DNA from 3 places in the Nonomuraea sp. 10N515B genome. Region 3 is predicted to be linked to each of the others. Evidence: riboswitches for the same ligand, from Rfam matches in the RefSeq annotation. Region 3 holds a riboswitch; each other region holds the start of a gene.

Region 1 (6,355 bases), on a different contig from region 3:
AACCAGCTGTTCCCGCTCTTCGGCATCGCCAACCAGTTGCTCGCGGCGGTCGCGCTCACCGTGGCCACGACCCTGCTGATCAAGAGCGGGCGGCTCAAATGGGCCTGGGTGACGGCGGTGCCGCTGGCCTGGGATGTCGCCGTGACGCTGACGGCCAGCTATCAGAAGGTGTTCTCGCCCGACCCCGGGCTCGGCTTCTTCGCCCAGCGGGACCGCTATCAGGCGGCGCTCGACCAGGGACAGGTGCTCGCGCCCGCCAAGTCCATGGGCGCGATGCAGCAGATCGTGATCAACTCCACCGTGGACGGCATCCTGGCCGCGTTGTTCGCCGTAATGATCATCATCGTGATCCTGGACGCGGCCCGCGTATGGGTGAAGGCGATCAGGACGCGGGAGCCGCTGCCGACCACGGAGGCGCCGTTCGAGGAGTCGAAGCTCCTGGCGCCGTCCGGGCTCATCCCCACCCGCGAGGAACGCGAGCTGATGGCTAAAACTCCTGGATGATGCGGCTCAGCGTGGCGTGCAGCTCGGCGAGGCCGTCCTCGCCGAGCAACGCCGCAACCCGGCGCTCCACCTCGTCGATGGCGGCGTAGCCGATCTTCAGCGCCTCATCGCCCCGCTCGGTGAAGACGATCAGTTTGGCGCGGCGGTCGGCCGGGTCGGGCATCCGGCGCAGGTAGCCCAGCCGCTCTAGGTCGTCCACCAGCGCCCCCATGGCCTGAGGGGTCATCTGGGCCTTCTCGGCGAGCCTGCTCAATCGGATGCCCTCGTGCTCCATGTGGAAGAACACAGCCGAGTGGGCGGGCCGGACGTTCACGTCGTACGCATGGGCGGCCTCCTGCACGATGTTCTGCAGGCGCAGGTACGCCTCATACAGCAGGGCCACGACGTGCGGCGGATGAGTGGCGGCCACGGGTCTTCTCCAAACTGCTAAGGGTGCCTTATATTAAGGCAACCTTAGCAATGGGGGTGTGCGATGCACCAGGAAGAGATCTGGGCTGCCCTCGAGATCGAGCGGCGCGGCCTGGCCGACCTGCTCGACTCGCTGCCGGAGCAGGACTGGGAGCGGCCGTCGCTGTGTGCCGGGTGGCAGGTGCGCGACGTGGCCGCCCACCTGGCGCTCGCCACTCGGATAAAGCTCGCGTCGGCGCTGGTCGAGTTCGTCAGGGCGCGCGGCAACTTCGACCGCATGGTCCACGACTCGGCGGTGCGGCACGCCAGGCTGCCGATCGGCGAGATCGTCGCGCAGGTGCGCGAGTCGGCCGGCTCGCGCCGCCGGGCACCTTCGACCAAGCCGCTCGACCCGCTGTTCGACGTGCTCGTCCACGGCCAGGACATCACGGTGCCGCTCGGCATCGAGCGCGCCATGCCGCTCGGTCCGGCACGAACCTGCGCCACCCACGTCTGGGAGCGCGGCTTCCCCTTCTACCCGCAGCGGCGGCTGCGCGGGCTCCGGCTCGTGGCCACCGACGTGGACTGGGCGGTCGGGGCCGGCGAGGTGGTGGAGGGGCCCATCCAGGCGCTGCTCCTGCTGCTGAGCGGGCGTACGGCCGCGCTGCCGAGCCTTACCGGGGCGGGCGCGGCGGCGCTGACCGCGCGCTTGCCGTAGCGGTCAGCGGGCGAGCCACTCCGCCGTCGGCCAGGTCTCGCGCCGCCAGGCGCTGTCCCAGAACATCCACTCGTACGCCGCCGCCGTGCAGTAGGCCTCGGTCATGGCCTGTCTGGTCGCCGGGTCCGTGGTGGCGGCCAGCCGGTCGGCGATGGTCTTGGCCTGCTCGACGGAGGCCGCGAACCCCGGGTCCGAATAGGTGTCGATCCACTTCCGGTACGGATGGTCCGGCACGTCACCGGTGCGCCCCAGCAGCGCCGTGCCGACGTCCTGGTAGATCCAGAAGCACGGCAGCACCGCCGCGGCCAGCACAGGATAGGGCGCGGCGAGCGCCGTGGCCTGCAGGAACGACGCGTACGCCAGGCAGGTCGGCGACGTGGCGATGCCGGCCGCGTCGGCGTCCAGCTCCTGGACGTAGCCGGCGTGCAGCAGGCGCTCGGCCGCCAGCGCGGTGTGCGCGCTCTGGGCGAAGAACGCCGCGTCCGCCGGGTCGGTGGCCCGCGCCGACGCCGTGGCCAGCGCCTTGGAGAACGCCTCCAGATAGCGGCCGTCCTGCACGATGTAGAACGCGAACCGGTCGCGGTCGAGCGTGCCGTCGCCGAGTGCGACGTTGAAGGGGTGGTCGTGGATGGCCTTCGTCAGCTCGGCCGTGCGCAGCCACATGTCATCGCAGAACATGACGTCCCTCCGCTAGTGCGAACTAGATCAGGTTCGACGGGTGTGATCTCAGCCCGGACGTCCGGGCACCCCGCGTCAACGGGCCCACTGTAACAAGGGCTCACTCGCGCAGCTCGGGCGGGAAGCCGGTCCAGCGGAGCTCGGCGGGCAGGTGTCGCATGTCGTTGAAGACGAGCACCGAGGACGGGCGGTCGGGTGCGTACCTGATGACGGTCAGGGCGGCATTGCACTGGTTGATGCCGAGCCAGCGCCATTCCGGTGCGTCGAGCGCGGCGCGGACGAGCCAGCCGATGAGGAAGTTGTGCGTGACCACCAGCTCGTGCCTGGTTCCCTCCGTCACCGGGCCCGTGAACACACGCACGGCCTCGGCGGCGAGGGCCGGGCCGCGCTCGCGTTCGTCCGCGGGGAACTGGGCCAGGAAGCCGAGGAGGCGGTCGGCGTACTCCGGGGCGAGCTCCTCCTCGCGCGGCACGTACGGGATGTAGTCGCCGGCGACCTCGCAGGCGCGCAGGGGGATGCCGGGAAGGTGCTCGCCGATCAGCCGGGCGGTCTGTGTCGTCCGGGGGAGCGGGCCGTGGTGGATGGCGGCGAAGGGGACCTCCCGCAGGCGCGCGCCGAGCAGCGCGGCCTGGCGGCGGCCATCGTCGGTCAGGGCGTGGCCGTTCGGTGTGGCTTCGCCATGGCGCGCGAGATACAGGTAACGGGTCATGGTCTGGCCCATTCTTCCCCGATATGGTGAGGCGGGTGAGCAGCGATGAGACGCGTGACGGGGTGGCCCTGAGCAACCTCGACCAGCCGCTGTTCGACGGGGCGGGCGCGACCAAGCGTGACCTGGTCGACTACCTCGACGCGGTCGCCGACCGGATCATCCCGGTCCTGCGCGACCGCGCGCTCTCCGTCATCCGGGTACGCCCGGGGCAGGAGCCCTTCATGCAGAAGAACCTGCCCAAATACGCCCCCGCATGGGTGAAGCGGTTCTCCGTCTGGGCCGAGGCGTCGCGCCGGCAGGTGACCTATGCCGTGTGCGACGACCGCCGGACGCTGGTGTGGTTCGCCAACCAGCGGGCGGTCGAGTATCACCCGTCGCTGTTCGCCGGCGACCAGCCCACGCACATGGTGCTCGACCTCGACCCGCCCGAGGGCAGCGAGTCCTTCCAGCTGGCCGTGCGGGCCGCGTTCCTGGTCCGCCAGGCGCTGGAGGACTGCGGGCTGGCGGGCGCGGTGAAGACCAGCGGGGCCAAGGGCGTGCACGTGTTCGTGCCCGTGGTGCCGGGGACCGCCGTGGACGACCTGGCCGCGGCCACCCGCGCGCTGGGGGCCCGTGCCGAGCGGGTGGATCCGGCACTGGCCACGACGGCGTTCATCCGCGAGGATCGCGCGGGCAAGGTGTTCATCGACTCCACCCGGGCGGGCGGCGCCACCGTCGTGGCCGCCTACAGCCCGCGGGTGCGTCCCGGCGTGCCGGTGTCCTTCCCGGTGCCCTGGTCGGACCTCGACCGGGTGGCGCCGGGCGACTTCACCGTGCACACCGCGGCCGGGCTGCTCAAGGACGCCGACCCGTGGGCGGAGGCCATGCCCGCGCCGCAGCGGCTGCCCGCCGATCTGATCGAGGAGGGGCACACGATCCCGATCGCCCGGGTGCAGGCAATGCACGAGGGCAAGCGCCGCGCCGAGCTCCGTCGCGCCCGCCGGGATGCGGAGTAAAAGTCCCTGATTTTGGTTTATTGGTAGGCATTCCCGGCGGTGCGAAGCCGGGATAATCTCGCGTTCGGGCGAAGCTCGGGGGACATTACTCGCCTTTCTGTCCACAGGGAGTACCCCGCATGCGCAGAATCGTCATCGCACTCATCACCGCGCTCGCTTTGCCGCTCGCCCTGGCGGCGCCCGCCAACGCCGGCGGGCTGGACGACGCGTTCGCCACTCTGCTCGTCAAGCAGGTCAAGGGCACGAACGTGCACAAGCATCTCCAGGCCCTGCAAAACATCGCCACCGCCAACGGCGGCAACCGCGCGGCCGGCACCAGCGGCTATGACGCCTCCCGCGACTACGTGGCGGACAAGCTACGCAAGGCCGGATACAAGGTCACGCTGAACCCGATCAACTTCGTCGAGAGCTGGAGCGAGAACACGCCGCCCACGCTGAACCTGACCGCGCCCAGCGCCAAGACCTACGTCCCCAACGAGGACTTCTTCTCCTTCCAGCCCTCCCCGTCCGGTGACGTGACCGCGCAGGTCCAGGGTGTGGACCTGACGCTGCCGCCCACCCCCACGCCGAGCTCGACCAGCGGCTGTGAGGCGGCCGACTTCGCCGGGTTCGTGGCGGGTCGCATCGCGCTCATCCAGCGTGGCACGTGCGCGTTCGTCAACAAGGTCCAGAACGCGGCCGCGGCCGGCGCGACCGGCATCATCGTGTTCAACGAGGGCCAGCCGGGGCGTACCGACGCGTTCGCGCTGGACATCGGCGAGTGGCGGGCCGGGATTCCTATGGTGTTCGCCGACTTCGCCGTGGGCAACGAGCTCGCCAGCACGGCCGGCGCGACCGTACGGCTCAAGGTCGACGCCAACCTCGTGCTCGGCACCGACGAGAACGTGATCGCCGAGAGCCGCTTCGGCGACCCGCGCAACGTCGTCATGGTCGGCGCCCACCTCGACAGCGTGCCCGAGGGACCCGGCATCAACGACAACGGCTCGGGCACCGCGGCGATCCTGGAGGTCGCCGAGGAGATGGGGCGCTACCCGATCAAGAACAAGGTCCGCTTCGCCTTCTGGGCCGCCGAGGAGATCGGGCTGCTGGGCTCCGACCAGTACGTCGGGTCGCTGTCCCAGGCGGAGCGGGACCGCATCAAGCTCTACCTCAACTTCGACATGGTGGCCTCCCCGAACTACGCCTACAAGTTGTATGACGGGGACAACTCCGACAACGTGGGTTCCCCAGCCGGCCCGCCCGGATCGGCCGAGATCGAGAAGCAGCTCGCGGCGTTCTACGGCTCCCGCAACCTGCCCACCGTCGGCACCGACTTCGACGGCCGCTCCGACTACGGGCCGTTCATCCAGATCGGCATCCCGGCCGGCGGCATCTTCACCGGCGCCGAAGGCCTCAAGACGGCTGAGGAGGCGGCGTTGTTCGGCGGCACGGCCGGCGTCGCGTACGACGCGTGCTACCACCAGGCGTGCGACACGATCGCCAACGTGAACGCGACCGCGCTGGACGTGGACTCCGACGCCATCGCCGACTCCGTCGCCCGATACGCGTTCAACCTCCGCTCCATCCCACCGAGGACGGCCGCCGCGGCCGCCGCTTTGTCGGCGGAATCAGCGAGCTGACCACATCCGCCCGCTGAGGGCACGTCACACCTCGCCGGGCAGGCCATCCACCGCCTGCCCGGCCCCGCCGGGCTACGAACGCACGGGGCGATCGGATCGCAGGGCGGCCACCACCGGCTCCGGCTGGTCGGCGAAGAAGCTGATCGTGGTGGCCTTCGCACGGCGGCCGAGCGGACGGACGAACGCGACCGGCTCCGTCAGCTCGATCGTCACGTTGGTCCGGGACCCGACCGCCACCCTCAGGTGCCCGTTCTTGACCGAGACCATGCTGCCCTCGTTGTCGTTGCGGCTCGAGCGCACCGAGGCTATGAGGTCGCGGGGCACGCGCACGTCGAAGTACGCGGCGTAGCGGATACGCAGTTCGTCGGCCGTGACGACGTGCGGCCGGGTGACGCATCCCGCGGCCAGCATGACCCCGAACAGCAGCCCGTACACGTCGGCGATCAGCACCGTGAACCTGATCCATTCCGGCACGCCGGTCGCGACCAGCAGCAGGTCGATGACCACGGTCTCGACCGCCATGGCGAACAACATCAGCCACAACGTGAACGTCTGCTCCTTCGCGTACGACACGACGCTCGCGCCCGCGGGCACGCCGTGCCGGCGGCGAACGATCCACAGGCCGATGCTGGCCAGTCCTTTGAGCTCGAATCCCAGGACCCGTATCGCGGCTCTGACCATCCCGTTCCTCTCCCATGGCGCCGATCGCTCTCCAATTGCACACATTGACGTCGCGTCAAGGTCA
Region 2 (6,355 bases), on a different contig from region 3:
CGTCCAGGAAGTTCCGCTGTACTAAGAAGGCGCGTTCCAGTCGGTCGAGCATGTGGTTGAACGTACCGGCGAGCGCGGCCACGTCGTCGTCCCCCGGCACGTCCAGCCGGCGGGTCAGGTCGGAGGAGTCGCTGATCTGCTCGGCCGTCTGGCTGACCAGCCGGACCGGCGCCAGCACCCGCCCGGCCACGAACCACCCGGCCGCCCCGGCCAGCGCCATCGCGGCCAAGGCGGACAGCCCGAGCACCCGCACCGCCTCCACGATCTCATTACGGTGCCTGTCGTAGAAGATCGCCACCACTAAGTGGGCGGCGCGGGGGTCGGCGGTCACCCTGACCGGGATGACCGCGTATCGGACCCTCCCCCCGGCGCTCTCGACATTTCCGCTGACCGTCCTGGTGGCCGCGGCCAGCCGCGCCACCAGGTCGTCGTCGGTGTCGAGGCGCACGGGCGGCGGGATCGCCGTGATCCTGTGTGGCTGGCCGTCGACGATGCTGAAGAAAGTCTCATGCCGGTCCGGCGAGTTGATCGCGAGGTATCCCTCAAGCAGGACCTCGACGTCCCTGATGGCGCGGCTGTTGTCCGCGTACCTACGCAGCTTGTCGACCTCGTTCTCGAGCTCGTGCTGCACCCGGTTGTCGAGGTTCGTCTGGAGGAAGGTCCAGGTCGCGAAGATCGAGACTGACAGGGCGAGGCCGACGACGGCGAGCATCCAGCCCACGATCCGGGCACGGGCGCTCACTCGCATGCGGTCTCCCCATCAGTCGTCACCGTCGTCGTCCCCACCATCATCATCGTCGTCGCCGCCATCATCATCGCCGCCGCCTGGCCTGGGGGATGGCGGTTTGACCGGCTCGGCCTTGGTCTTGCGTGGAGTCGGCCGCTTGCTCTCGGTCTTCTCGGGCGTATGGGCCGCATCGCCTGACTGGCTCCGGCCTGGCGACGGGGACTGGCTTCGATCAGGCGAGGCCGAAGGGGATGGCGAGACCACGACGGGCTCACCCAGATCAGAGCCCCGATCGGCCGCATTGACCAGCCCCACCGACAGGATTCCGGCCACCGCCGCACCCAGCCCGAACAGCATCACCATTGCCCGCTGTCTCATGCCATCGACCTTGATGCCCTTCGAGGAGACCACGCTGAAGCCCAGATGAGAAAGCTCTCATCTGATCGCGCCCGTATAGAATATGGTTCTACATACCGGGCGGTCGGTTCAGGAGGAGCATCCATGCAGGTGCGGGACAAGGTCGTCGTGGTCACGGGTGCGGCGGGCGGGATCGGCCGGGCGCTGGCCCTGCGGTTCGCCGCCGAAGGCGCGGCGGGGGTGGTGGTCGCCGACCTCGACGAGGCGGGCGCGAGCGCGGTGGCCAAGGAGATCGGCGAGCGCGCGGTGCCTGCCCGGGTGGACGTGGCATCGGAAGCGAACGTCGCCGCCCTGGTGGACACCCCGTTCGGCCCCGTCGACCTGTTCTGCTCCAACGCCGGCATCATCGGCGGCCACGGCCTGGACGCCCCCGACCAGGAGTGGAGCGACCTGTACGCGGTCAACGTCCTGGCCCATGTGTACGCCGCCCGCGCCGCCGTCCCCTCCATGATCGCCCGCGGCGGCGGCTATCTCCTGAACACCTGCTCCGCCGCCGGACTGATCGGCTGCCCCGGGGACGCCCCGTACGCGGTCACGAAGGCCGCGGCGATCGCGTTCGCCGAGTGGGTCGCCATGCACTACAGCTCCCAGGGCATCAAGGTCAGCGTGTTGTGCCCGCAAGGGGTGCGGACGAACATGTACGAGCGTGGCCAGGAGGAGGACCACCTGACCGCCCGCGCGGTGGGCGCGTCGGGCACGATCCTCGACCCGGCCGACGTGGCCACCACCGTCGTCGAGGGCCTGGCGGCCGAGCGCTTCCACATTTTCCCGCACCCGGAGGTGGGAGAGTTCGCGCGCCGCAAGGCGGAGGATCCCGACCGATGGCTGGCCGGGATGTCGCGCTTCATCGACTCCCTGACGACGTCATGACGGGCGACACGGCCGCGGCCCGCCGCGCCTGGCGCCGCCTGGAGCCGTTGCACGGCATGATCTACTTCGTTCCCGAGGCCGCCGATCGGTACGCCAGGCTCGGCCTCACCGGCATGTCCGGATATTTCGCCTCGCGTGGCGCTGCCTTCGGCCGGGCCTCCGCCGACCTGGTCATCGCCACCTTCTACAACTTCTGCCCCGACCTCGTACGCCGCTCCCTCCCCGCCGCCTGGGACGTGGTGACGCCGGAGCAGATGCTCGAGGCCCGCCTCGAAGCCGCCGACGAAGCCCTGCGCCGGGCGGGCATCCACGAGCTTCCTCACCTGGCCGAGACCCTCGACCTGGCCCGCCGAGCCGCTACGGCGGCCTGCGACCACCCCCAGGGCCGACCGCTCTTCGCCGCCCACGCCGCGCTCCCCTGGCCGGTCGACCCGCTCCAGCAGCTCTGGCACGCTCAGACCCTGCTCCGCGAGTTCCGCGGCGACGGCCATGTGGCCACCCTCCTCGCCGAAGGCCTCACCGGCCTGGAAGCCCTGGTCCTCCATGCCGCCGGCGGCGAGGTCCCCGTCGCTTTCCTCAAGATCAGCCGTGCCTGGCCGGAGGAGGCGTGGACGGCCGCGGAAGCCGGCCTCCACGCCCGCGGGCTCCTGGAAGGGGATGCCCTGAGCGCGGCGGGCCAGGCGCTGCGCCGCCACCTCGAGGACCGAACGGACACCCTGGCCATGGCCGCGTACGGGGCGCTGGGCGAGGACGGCTGCGAGCGCCTGGCCGAACTCGCCCGCCCCTTCGGCCGCCGGGTCGTGGACGCGGGCCTGCTCAGCCTCGGCTGACGACCTGGCCCGGCAGGCTGTCGTCGTCCCGCTCAGCCTGGCCCGGCAGGCTGTCGTCCTGCACGGGCGAGGGGCCGACCCCGGTCGGCGGCGAGACCCTGCCGGGCTGATCGACGTAGACGGTGCCGCCGCGCTGCCGGAACTCCTCCGCCTTCTCCGCGTAGCCCGCCTGGCGGATGTCGTGGCTGATCCGCATGGAGCAGAACTTCGGCCCGCACATCGAGCAGAAGTGCGCGGTCTTGGCCGGTGCGGCAGGCAGGGTCTCGTCGTGGAAGGCGCGGGCGGTGTCGGGGTCGAGCGACAGGTCGAATTGATCCTCCCAGCGGAACTCGAACCGCGCGTCCGACAGCGCGTCGTCCCACTCCTGCGCCCGCGGATGCCCCTTGGCCAGGTCCGCCGCATGGGCGGCGATCTTGTAGGTGATCACGCCGGTCTTGACGTCGTCCTTGTCCGGCAGGCCGAGGTGCTCCTTGGGGGTGACGTAGCAGAGCATGGCGGTGCCGTACCAGCCGATCATGGCGGCGCCGATGCCCGAGGTGATGTGGTCGTAGCCCGGGGCGATGTCGGTGACCAGCGGCCCGAGCGTGTAGAAGGGGGCGTCGTCGCAGAGCTCGCGCTGCAGGTCGACGTTCTCCTTGATCTTGTGCATGGGCACGTGTCCCGGGCCCTCGATCATGACCTGGACGTCGTGCTCACGTGCGATCCTGGTCAGCTCGCCGAGCGTGCGCAGCTCGGCGAACTGGGCCTCGTCGTTGGCGTCCGCGATCGAGCCGGGCCGCAGCCCGTCCCCGAGTGAGAACGACACGTCGTAACGAGCGAGGATCTCGCACATGTCGGCGAAGTGCTCGTACAGGAAGCTCTCGCGGTGGTGCGCCAGGCACCAGGCCGCCATGATCGAGCCGCCGCGCGAGACGATGCCGGTCTTGCGGCCGGCGGTGAGCGGCACGTACGCCAGCCGCACTCCCGCGTGCACAGTCACGTAGTCCACGCCCTGCTCGCACTGCTCGACGAGCGTGTCCCGGTAGACCTCCCACGACAGGTCCTCAGGACGGCCCTTGACCTTCTCCAGCGCCTGGTAGATGGGCACGGTGCCGACCGGGACCGGCGAGTTGCGGATGATCCACTCGCGGGTCTCGTGGATGTCCGGGCCGGTGGACAAGTCCATGATCGTGTCCGCGCCCCACCGCGTGGCCCAGGTCATCTTCTCGACCTCCTCCTCGATGGAGGACGTCACGGCCGAGTTGCCGATGTTGGCGTTGATCTTCACCAGGAAGTGGCGGCCGATGATCATCGGTTCGGACTCGGAGTGGTTGACGTTGGCGGGGATGATGGCCCGGCCGGCCGCGACCTCCTGGCGGACGAACTCGGCGTCGAGGCCCTCACGGACGGCCACGAACTCCATCTCCCTGGTGATCAGCCCCTTCCTGGCGCAGCCGACCTGGGTGACGGGCTGGCCGGCGGCGCGGCGGTCGCGTACCCAGTGCTCGCGCAGGCGCGGCAGCCCGCGCCTGACGTCGGTCTCGATGGCGGGGTCGGTGTGCGGGCCTGACGTGTCGTACAACGTCACCGTCGATCCGTTCGACAGGCGCACCTGACGCATCGGCACACGGAGGTCACCGGTGTAAACCTTGGTAAAACGCGCGTCATGCATTGCGCAAACTCCCTTCGCCGGCATTACCCGGAGCAGGTTCTGGCGGTCGGCGGCTGTCAGCCGTCCTCTCAGCCCGGTCCGTACCGGGCTCCCGCGTTGGACGGCGGTGATCGTACCCACCCCCGATGCCGCGCCAAACCTGGCATGATCCGGGTGATGGACGATCCCACCCCCCGCACGACCGCGACCTACGACCGCATCGCCCCGGTTTTCGCCGAGCGCAGCCGGACCCGCAGCGGCGGCTTCCTGGCCTTCCGTCAGCGGTTCGCCGAGGCGGTGCGGGGGCCGGTGGCCGATTTGGGGTGTGGTCCTGGGCACGACGCGGCCTGGTTCCTGGAGCAGGGGCTGCCGGTGGTGGGGGTCGACCGCTCCACCGAGATGGCCAGGCTGGCCGCCGCCCAGAGGGTGCCCGCGGTTCTGGGCGACCTGCGCAGGCCACCGCTCGCCCCCGGCTCACTGGCAGGTCTGTGGTGCTGCGCGGCGCTGCTCCACGTGCCCGCCGACGAGACCGAGCCGACGTTGCGCGCCTGGTCGGCGGCGCTGCGGCCGGGCGGCGTGCTCGGAATGAGCACCTCGGCCGGCGACCGGCAGGAATGGGAGCCGATCCCCTACGACACCGAGGTCTCCCGGTGGTTCGTGCACCGCGACCCCGACACGCTGCTGGCGATGCTGGAATCGACCGGGTTCGAGGTCCTGGAACACGGTCTGAGCACCACCCACCGCACCTGGCTCAGCGTGCTGGCGCGCCGGCGCGAGGTTTGACGAGCGCCCTGGGCGGTACGTCCCCATCAGGGGAAACCATGATGAAGATAGCCGCTGTCGCAGGACTCGTGGTGGTGGCCGCGTTGGGAGGGACCACCGCCGCTGGGGACGGCATGGACAAGCACGAAGTCAGCCAGGAGCAGTACGAGACCTTGATGGCCCAATGCCGCTACGCCAACACGGCGCGGGCGCGGACCCAGTGCCGCGCGGACGTCAAGGCCATGTACCAGATCGGGGAGGCCGACCCCACGCTCGACTGCCGCACGTACTCCGGCGTGTCCGTCTGCGGCACGCTGAAGCTCAGCAGAGCCGAGCGCCAGTGCACCAAGGACTCCACGGACAAAGGGCTGCCGTTCCGCCGGGCAGAGGTGGAGTGCTTCGCGTTTACCTGAAAGGCGGTCGTCGTGATCATCGTTGGGGTGGACGGCTCACGCACCGGGCTGGAAGCCGCCGCGTGGGCCACCGCCGAGGCCGCCCTTCGGCGCACGCCGCTCGTCGTGGCCCACGCCGTGGCCAAGTGGGTGTACGAGGACACGCCCAGCAGCCACTACGCCGAGGTCAGGCGATGGATGCGCGAGGGCGCCACCACGGTGCTCGCGGCGGCCGAGGACCGGGTCCGTCGCGAGCACCCGGAGGTCGAGGTGACCACCGAGCTGCTGCCCGGCGATCCCCGCACCGCGTTGATCCACGCTTCCGAAGGCGCCGAGCTGCTGGTCGTGGGCAGCCGCGGCATCGGTGGCATCCGCGGGCTGCTGGTCGGGTCCGTCGCGCACGGCGTGGCCGCGCACGCCCGTACGAACGTGGTCCTCATCCGTGAGCTGCCCCGGCCGCCGCGCAGGGAAATCGTGGCCGGGGTGGACGGCTCGCCCGGCGGGCTGTGCGCACTCGACTTCGCCCTCACCGAGGCCGAGTTGCACGGTGCGCGGGTGCGTGCCGTACAGGCGTGGGCCTGGCCACACCCGAGCGGCTTCGAACCGGCCGACCCCAACGGCGAGCAGAACGCCCTCCGGGCGCTGCAGAAGCTGACCGCCGACGGCCGGTCGCGGCATCCAGGGGTGGAGGTGGTGGCCGAGGTCGTCCACGGGCACCCCATCGAGG
Region 3 (6,355 bases):
CCCTGCGTGTGGCGCTGTTCAAGAGCGGCAAGTATTCGGTGGAGCAGCCGCTCAGGCTCGGCCTGGTGCTCGCCACGCAGAAGCTCGAGCCGTGGATGGACGACCTGTGCACCGGGTACGGCACGCGGGTGGGGATCGCGTTCCAGCTGCGCGACGACATCCTGGGGGTGTTCGGCGACCCGGCGCAGACCGGCAAGCCGGCGGGGGACGACTTGCGTGAGGGCAAGCGGACGATGCTCGTGGCCCGCACGCTGGCGGCCGCCTCCCCCGGCGACGCGGCCACGGTCCGGCGCCTGCTCGGGGATCCGGGGCTGGATGCGGGCGGGGTGGCCACGCTGCGGCGGATCATCGAGGACACCGGGGCGCTGCAGGAGTGCGAGGACCTGATCGGCGACTACCTGGGCCAGGCTCTGACCGCGCTCGACCAGGCCCCGATCACCGCCGAGGCCCGCGCGGCGCTGACGGGGCTCGCCATCGCCGCCACCTCCCGCAAAACCTGACCGTCCGCAACCGCACACCGCTCCGCAACCGCAACCGCAACCGCACACCGCGCAGTCGCCGACAGCGGCGTTCCCCCACCGTGCCGAGCCGCCGCGCGGCGGCTCGGTGTGCAGCCGTCAGGCAGCGCCCGCCGCCGACAGGCGCTAGCCGTCAGGAGGCGGCTGCCGCCGACAGGCGCTTGGCGAATTCCGCCGCCGCCGCGCCCGGATCGTCCGCGTCGGTGATCGCCCGTACCACCACCACCCGGCGAACCCCGAACGACATGACCTCGTCCAGGTTGGCGAGGTCGATGCCGCCGATTCCGAACCACGGCCGCGCCGTCCCCAGCGACGCCGCGTGCCGCAGCAGCGGCGGCCCCGGAGCCGGGCGGCCGGGCTTGGTCGGCGTCGGCCAGATGGGGCCGCAGCAGAAGTAGTCGACGCCCTCCTCCACCGCCGCGGCGGAAGCCTCGGCGGCGGAGTGGGTGGACCGTCCGATGACGATGTCGTCGCCGAGTATCTCTCGCGCGACCGTCACGGGAAGATCGTCCTGCCCCAGGTGGAGCACGTCGGACCGGGCGGCGTAGGCGATGTCCGCCCGGTCGTTGACGGCCAGCAGTTTGCCGTGCCGGTCGCAGGCGTCGCGGAAGACTTCGAGGAGGGCGAGTTCGTCGCGTGCCTCCAGGCCCTTCTCCCGCAGCTGGATGATGTCCACGCCGCCGGCCAGCACCGAGTCGAGGAACTCTGCGAGGTCGCCGCGGTCGCGGCGGCCGTCGGTGCAGAGATAGAGGCGGGCCTCAGAAAGCGAGGGCTTGGGCACGCCGCTTGACCTCGGTGTGACGGCCGGCCTTGATCGCCTCGATGGGCGACCCCGGCAGCGACTCGTCTGGGGTGAAGAGCCAGCGCAGCGACTCGACATCGTCGTAGCCGGCGTCCTGCAACACGGTCAGTGTGCCGGGCAGCCCCTTCATCACGTCCTTGCCGTCGAGGAACACCGCGGGCACCTGCGGCCCGCCGCTCCCTCGGCGCACGCCTAGGAGCTTGTGGTCCTTGAGGAGTTGCTTGGCCCGCCCGATGGGAAGCTCAAGGCGCTGGGCCACTTCAGGGAGTGTCAGCCACTCGTTCACGAGCTGGTCGGTCTCCCGGTCGATCTGTGCAACAGAAAGCGTCACGAAACCACAACTACCACATGCCGTGCTTGCTCAAACAACACAATCTCGTAGAGGCACTTCTGGATCTACCAGGCGTTCCGCGTCGAGACGGTGTCCCGCGCCGATGATTCTGCGTCCCTGGACGAGATCTCGCGGCCGATCCACGGCGAGCACCGCGGCCAGAGCGCCGTCGCCGTCGAGCCAGACGGCCGACCATTTGCCCTCCGGGTCGCCGCGGTAGATGAGCCGCTCCCCCGCCGGGTGGTGCCCGGCGTACTGGACCATGTGCCCGAACTGCTCCGACCAGAAGTACGGCACCGGGTCGTACACCTCGTCCTCGCCCAGCAGCGTCGCGGCGGCGACCTCGGGGGCGTTGAGCGCGGTGTCCCAGTGCTCGATCCTGAGTCTGGTGTGGAAGCGGCGCGACCACCAGGCGGCGCAGTCCCCGACGGCGACCGTGTTCGGCAGGGAGGCCCGCAGGTGCTCGTCGACGACGACGCCGTTGTGCAGGTCGATGTCGGCGTCGGCCAGCCATTCGACGGCGGGCCGCACGCCGATGCCGGTCACGACCACGTGGGCCTCGACGAACTCGCCGTCCACCAGCCGCACGCCGCCCTCGTCCACGGACCGGACCATGGTGTTCAGGCGCAGGTCGATGCCCTCGTACCAGCGCTGGGTGCGGGCCCCGATCTCCGTGCCGACGGCGGTGGCGAGCGGGGTGGCCGCCGCCTCGATCACCGTGACCGCGCAGCCGGCGCGGCGGGCGGCGGTGGCCACCTCGGCGCCGATCCAGCCGGCGCCGATGATCGCGACCCTGGCCCCGGGCACCAGCATGGCCCTGAGCTCGTGGGCGTCGTCGAGAGTGCGCAGCACGTGCTGAGGGCCGTCGCCGGGCAGCATGATCGGCTCGGATCCGGTGGCGATGACCAGGCCGTCGTAGCCGATCTCGCCCTCGGTCGTCTCCACGACGCCCGCGCGCAGCGCCTTGGCGCCCACACCCGGGCGGAAGGCGACGTCGAGTGCGGCCAGGTCGGTGTCGACGAAGCTGGACTCGGCCTCGCCGAGCAGCACGCTCTTGGACAACGGCGGTCGGTCGTAGGGGCGATGGCGCTCCTGCCCGATCAGGGTGATCCTGCCACCGAACCCGCGCCCGCGCAGCGTCTCCACCGTGCGGACGCCTGCCAGGCCCGCTCCTACCACCACGACATGGTCCACGGTCAAGACCCTAACGGGGGCGTGCTTCGGCGTCGCACCGAGGCCGTAGGCTGGGGACGTAAGACGCGCGGGAGTCCGGCCGTTACCGGGCTGAGAGGAAGGCTGCACCGGGCCTTCGACCGCAAGACACCTGATCCGGATCATGCCGGCGAAGGGAGCGCATGTGGACGTGATCGTAGGCGGCGGGATCGTCGGACTGTCCATCGCGTGGCGGCTGGCCCGCTCCGGGCGGCCGGTCACGGTGGTGGATCCGGCCCCGGCCTCGGGGGCCTCCCACGCGGCGGCGGGGATGCTGGCCCCGGTCAGCGAGGTGACCTACACAGAGACGCCGCTGCTGCGACTGGGGATGGCGTCGCTGCGCCGCTGGCCCTCCTTCGCCGCCGAACTGGCCGAGGACGCGGGCTGGGCCGACCGCGCGGCGGCATCCGACGGCGCAACGCCGGTTGCGGATGCGGGAGGCCGGGGTGCCCGCGCAGGCGCTTCCGGCGGGCCCGGGGCCGGGCCGCCGTCCGGCGGGCCCGGGGTCGGGCCGTTCGGCGGGCTGGAGATCGGCGAAGGGCCGCGGCGCGGGCTGGACCTGCGGGCGGACGGGACGCTCGATGTGGCGTTCGGGGCCGACGATCTGGCGGCGCTGGACGAGCTGGCGGCCTACATGGACAAGCTCGGGCTGCCGGTCGAGCGGCTGACCGGTCGCGAATGCCGGCGCCTGGAGCCCATGCTGGCCCCGTCGGTGCGCGGCGGGCTGCTCGCTCCCGAGGACGCCTGGGTGGACCCGCGGCGGGTGACGGCGGCACTCCTCGTGGCTCTGGACCGGCTGCAGGTGCCGCTGGTGCGGGCACGCGCCGCGGGTCTCCTGCGGGACGCGGACGGCAAGGTCGTCGGGGTACGCCTGGAGCCGTCACGAGAGCCGTCCGAGATCAGGGCGGAGCGAGTCGTCCTGGCGGCCGGGGCCTGGAGCGCCGAGCTGGCGGACGTGCCGGTGCGGCCGATCAAGGGGCAGATCATGCGGTTGCGTTCCCCGCAGCCGCTGCTCAGTCGGTGCGTACGCGGCACCGTGCACGGCTCCTACGTCTACCTGGTCCCCCGTGGCGATGGCGAGCTGGTGGTCGGCGCCACCCAGGAAGAGCTGGGGTTCGACACCAGGGTGACCGCGGGCGGGCTCTACGAGCTGCTGCGGGACGCCAGGGAGCTGGTGCCGGGCGTGAGCGAGCTGGAGGTCGCCGACGTGGTGGCCGGGCTACGGCCGGGCACGCCGGACAACCTGCCGATCATCGGCCCGAGCGGGACGCCGGGGCTCACCCTGGCCACCGGGCATTACCGGGGCGGCGTGCTGCTCGCGCCGCTCACGGCTGCCCTCGTGCTGGCCGACTCGGGCGGCTCAGGAGGCTCGGGCGACTCGGGAGACGTGGGCGGCTTGGGCGACTCGGGCAGCTCACGCCGCTCGGGCGGCTCGGGAGACGTGGGCGGCTTGGGCGGCTTGGGCGGCTTGGGCGGCGAAGAGGGTGAGCTGGCGGCGTTGTGCTCGCCGGGGAGGTTTCGGGAAATCTCATGATTGTGATGATCAACGGGGCCACGCACGAGGTCGCCGACGGCATGACCGTGGCGCAGGCCGTACGAACGTTGACCACGGCCACCACCGGGGTGGCCGTGGCCGTGAACGACGAGGTGGTCACGCGGAGCGCTTGGGAGACGACGGCGCTCAGCGACCGGGACCGCATGGAGGTTCTGACGGCGGTGCAAGGTGGATGATTTGATCATCGCCGGGGAGAAGTTCTCCTCCCGGCTCATCATGGGGACCGGCGGCGCGCCCTCCCTCGAGGTGCTGGACCAGGCGCTGGCCGCGTCCGGCACCGAGCTGACCACGGTCGCCATGCGGCGCCTCGACCCGGCCGCCCGCGGCTCTGTGCTGGACGTGCTGCGCAAACGGGACATCAAGGTGCTCCCGAACACGGCCGGCTGCTTCACGGCGGGCGAGGCCGTGCTGACGGCGCGGCTGGCCAGAGAGGCGCTCGGCACGAACTGGGTCAAGCTCGAGGTCATCGCCGACGAGCGGACGCTGCTGCCCGACCCGATCGAGACGTTCGACGCCGCCGAGCGGCTGGTGGCGGACGGATTCGTGGTCCTGCCGTACATCGGTGACGACCCGGCGCTGGCGCGGCGGCTGGAGCAGGCCGGCTGCGCGGCCGTGATGCCCCTGGGGGCGCCGATCGGCTCGGGACTGGGCATCCGCAACCCGCACAACATCGAGCTGATCGTGGAGGCCGCCTCGGTGCCGGTGATCCTCGACGCCGGCATCGGCACCGCCAGCGACTCCGCGCTGGCGATGGAGCTGGGCTGCGACGCCGTCCTGCTCGCCACGGCGGTCACCCGGGCGCAGCGGCCCGATCTCATGGCCGCGGCCATGAAGTCGGCGGTGGTGGCGGGGCGGCTGGCGCGGCAGGCGGGCCGCATCCCGCGCCGCCGCTACGCCGAGGCATCCTCCCCCATGGCCCCCTGACACGCCCAACGCCCAAGCCAGGCGACACCGCCCACACCGGGCTCGGCCGACGACCCGCTTCCGCCGTCCCTCCCCGGGGCGTGAACGGCGGCGGGGTGGTGGCGCGGGTGAGCCTGTGTCCGGTTCGGGAAGCTTGGGCACGTTCCATCGGGCACGGCTCCGCATCGGTTTCGGGCGGTCGGGCCCTGCGAGTGGCAAAACGCCCGTAAACTCAGCGGGGTGGACACGACGACTGCGGACCCCCTGGTCGGGCGGCTCCTCGATGGGCGTTATCGCATCGAAAGCCGGATCGCCCGGGGCGGTATGGCGACCGTCTACCTCGCGCTGGACGTCCGGCTCGACCGGACGGTGGCGTTGAAGGTCATGCACAGCTCGCTCGCCGAGGACCCTGCGTTCGTCAGGAGGTTCATCGGCGAGGCGAAGTCTGTGGCGAGTCTTTCTCACCCCAACGTGGTGCACGTCTTCGACCAGGGCACCGACAACGACGTCGTCTATCTGTCGATGGAATACGTGCCCGGCCGGACGCTGCGTGACATCCTGCGCGAGCGCGGCCGGCTGCCGGCCCGCGAGGCGCTGGAGATCATGATCCCGGTGCTCGCCGCCCTCGGGGCGGCCCACCAGGCCGGGTTGGTGCACCGTGACGTGAAGCCGGAAAACGTCCTGCTGACCGACGACGGCCGGGTCAAGGTCGTCGACTTCGGCCTGGCCAGGGCCATCGAGGCGACCAACCAGACCCGTACCGGTGTGATGATCGGCACGATCGGCTACATGGCGCCCGAGCAGGTCACGACCGGCGCCGCCGACGTGCGCAGCGACGTCTACGCCGCGGGCATCATGCTGTTCGAGCTGGTGACGGGGCAGCAGCCGTACGACGGCGAGACGCCGATGTCCGTGGCCTACCGGCACGTCCACGACACCGTGCCGGCGCCGTCGTCGGTGGTCCCCGAGGTGCCGCCGCTGCTCGACACGCTCGTGGCGCACGCGACGGCGCGCGAGCCGGGGGACCGCCCCGC

Evidence for each region. Region 3 has a riboswitch for thiamine pyrophosphate ahead of ACTWQA_RS30845 (FAD-dependent oxidoreductase). Riboswitches for the same ligand answer to the same signal wherever they lie in the genome.
Region 1: another riboswitch for thiamine pyrophosphate. It lies ahead of ACTWQA_RS22455 (TenA family protein); the one in region 3 lies ahead of ACTWQA_RS30845 (FAD-dependent oxidoreductase).
Region 2: another riboswitch for thiamine pyrophosphate. It lies ahead of thiC (phosphomethylpyrimidine synthase ThiC); the one in region 3 lies ahead of ACTWQA_RS30845 (FAD-dependent oxidoreductase).

Annotation. Positions count from the first base shown of each region.
Region 1 is NZ_JBQQBQ010000013.1:235,011-241,365, reverse strand. It holds gene ACTWQA_RS22470 (carbon starvation CstA family protein) at 1-504, shown strand, start outside; gene ACTWQA_RS22465 (MarR family winged helix-turn-helix transcriptional regulator) at 488-913, opposite strand; gene ACTWQA_RS22460 (maleylpyruvate isomerase family mycothiol-dependent enzyme) at 977-1,609, shown strand; gene ACTWQA_RS22455 (TenA family protein) at 1,613-2,287, opposite strand; TPP riboswitch at 2,275-2,370, opposite strand; gene ACTWQA_RS22450 (histidine phosphatase family protein) at 2,388-2,996, opposite strand; gene ACTWQA_RS22445 (DNA polymerase domain-containing protein) at 3,032-3,991, shown strand; gene ACTWQA_RS22440 (M20/M25/M40 family metallo-hydrolase) at 4,111-5,610, shown strand; gene ACTWQA_RS22435 (hypothetical protein) at 5,683-6,291, opposite strand.
Region 2 is NZ_JBQQBQ010000033.1:23,042-29,396, forward strand. It holds gene ACTWQA_RS36540 (sensor histidine kinase) at 1-748, opposite strand, end outside; gene ACTWQA_RS36545 (hypothetical protein) at 761-1,138, opposite strand; gene ACTWQA_RS36550 (SDR family oxidoreductase) at 1,229-2,014, shown strand; gene ACTWQA_RS36555 (SCO6745 family protein) at 2,011-2,844, shown strand; gene thiC (phosphomethylpyrimidine synthase ThiC) at 2,831-4,495, opposite strand; TPP riboswitch at 4,488-4,600, opposite strand; gene ACTWQA_RS36565 (class I SAM-dependent methyltransferase) at 4,652-5,257, shown strand; gene ACTWQA_RS36570 (hypothetical protein) at 5,296-5,649, shown strand; gene ACTWQA_RS36575 (universal stress protein) at 5,662-6,355, shown strand, end outside.
Region 3 is NZ_JBQQBQ010000023.1:120,703-127,057, forward strand. It holds gene ACTWQA_RS30825 (polyprenyl synthetase family protein) at 1-500, shown strand, start outside; gene thiE (thiamine phosphate synthase) at 652-1,299, opposite strand; gene ACTWQA_RS30835 (Rv2175c family DNA-binding protein) at 1,277-1,651, opposite strand; gene ACTWQA_RS30840 (NAD(P)/FAD-dependent oxidoreductase) at 1,682-2,845, opposite strand; TPP riboswitch at 2,903-3,019, shown strand; gene ACTWQA_RS30845 (FAD-dependent oxidoreductase) at 3,009-4,397, shown strand; gene thiS (sulfur carrier protein ThiS) at 4,394-4,594, shown strand; gene ACTWQA_RS30855 (thiazole synthase) at 4,587-5,342, shown strand; gene pknB (Stk1 family PASTA domain-containing Ser/Thr kinase) at 5,562-6,355, shown strand, end outside.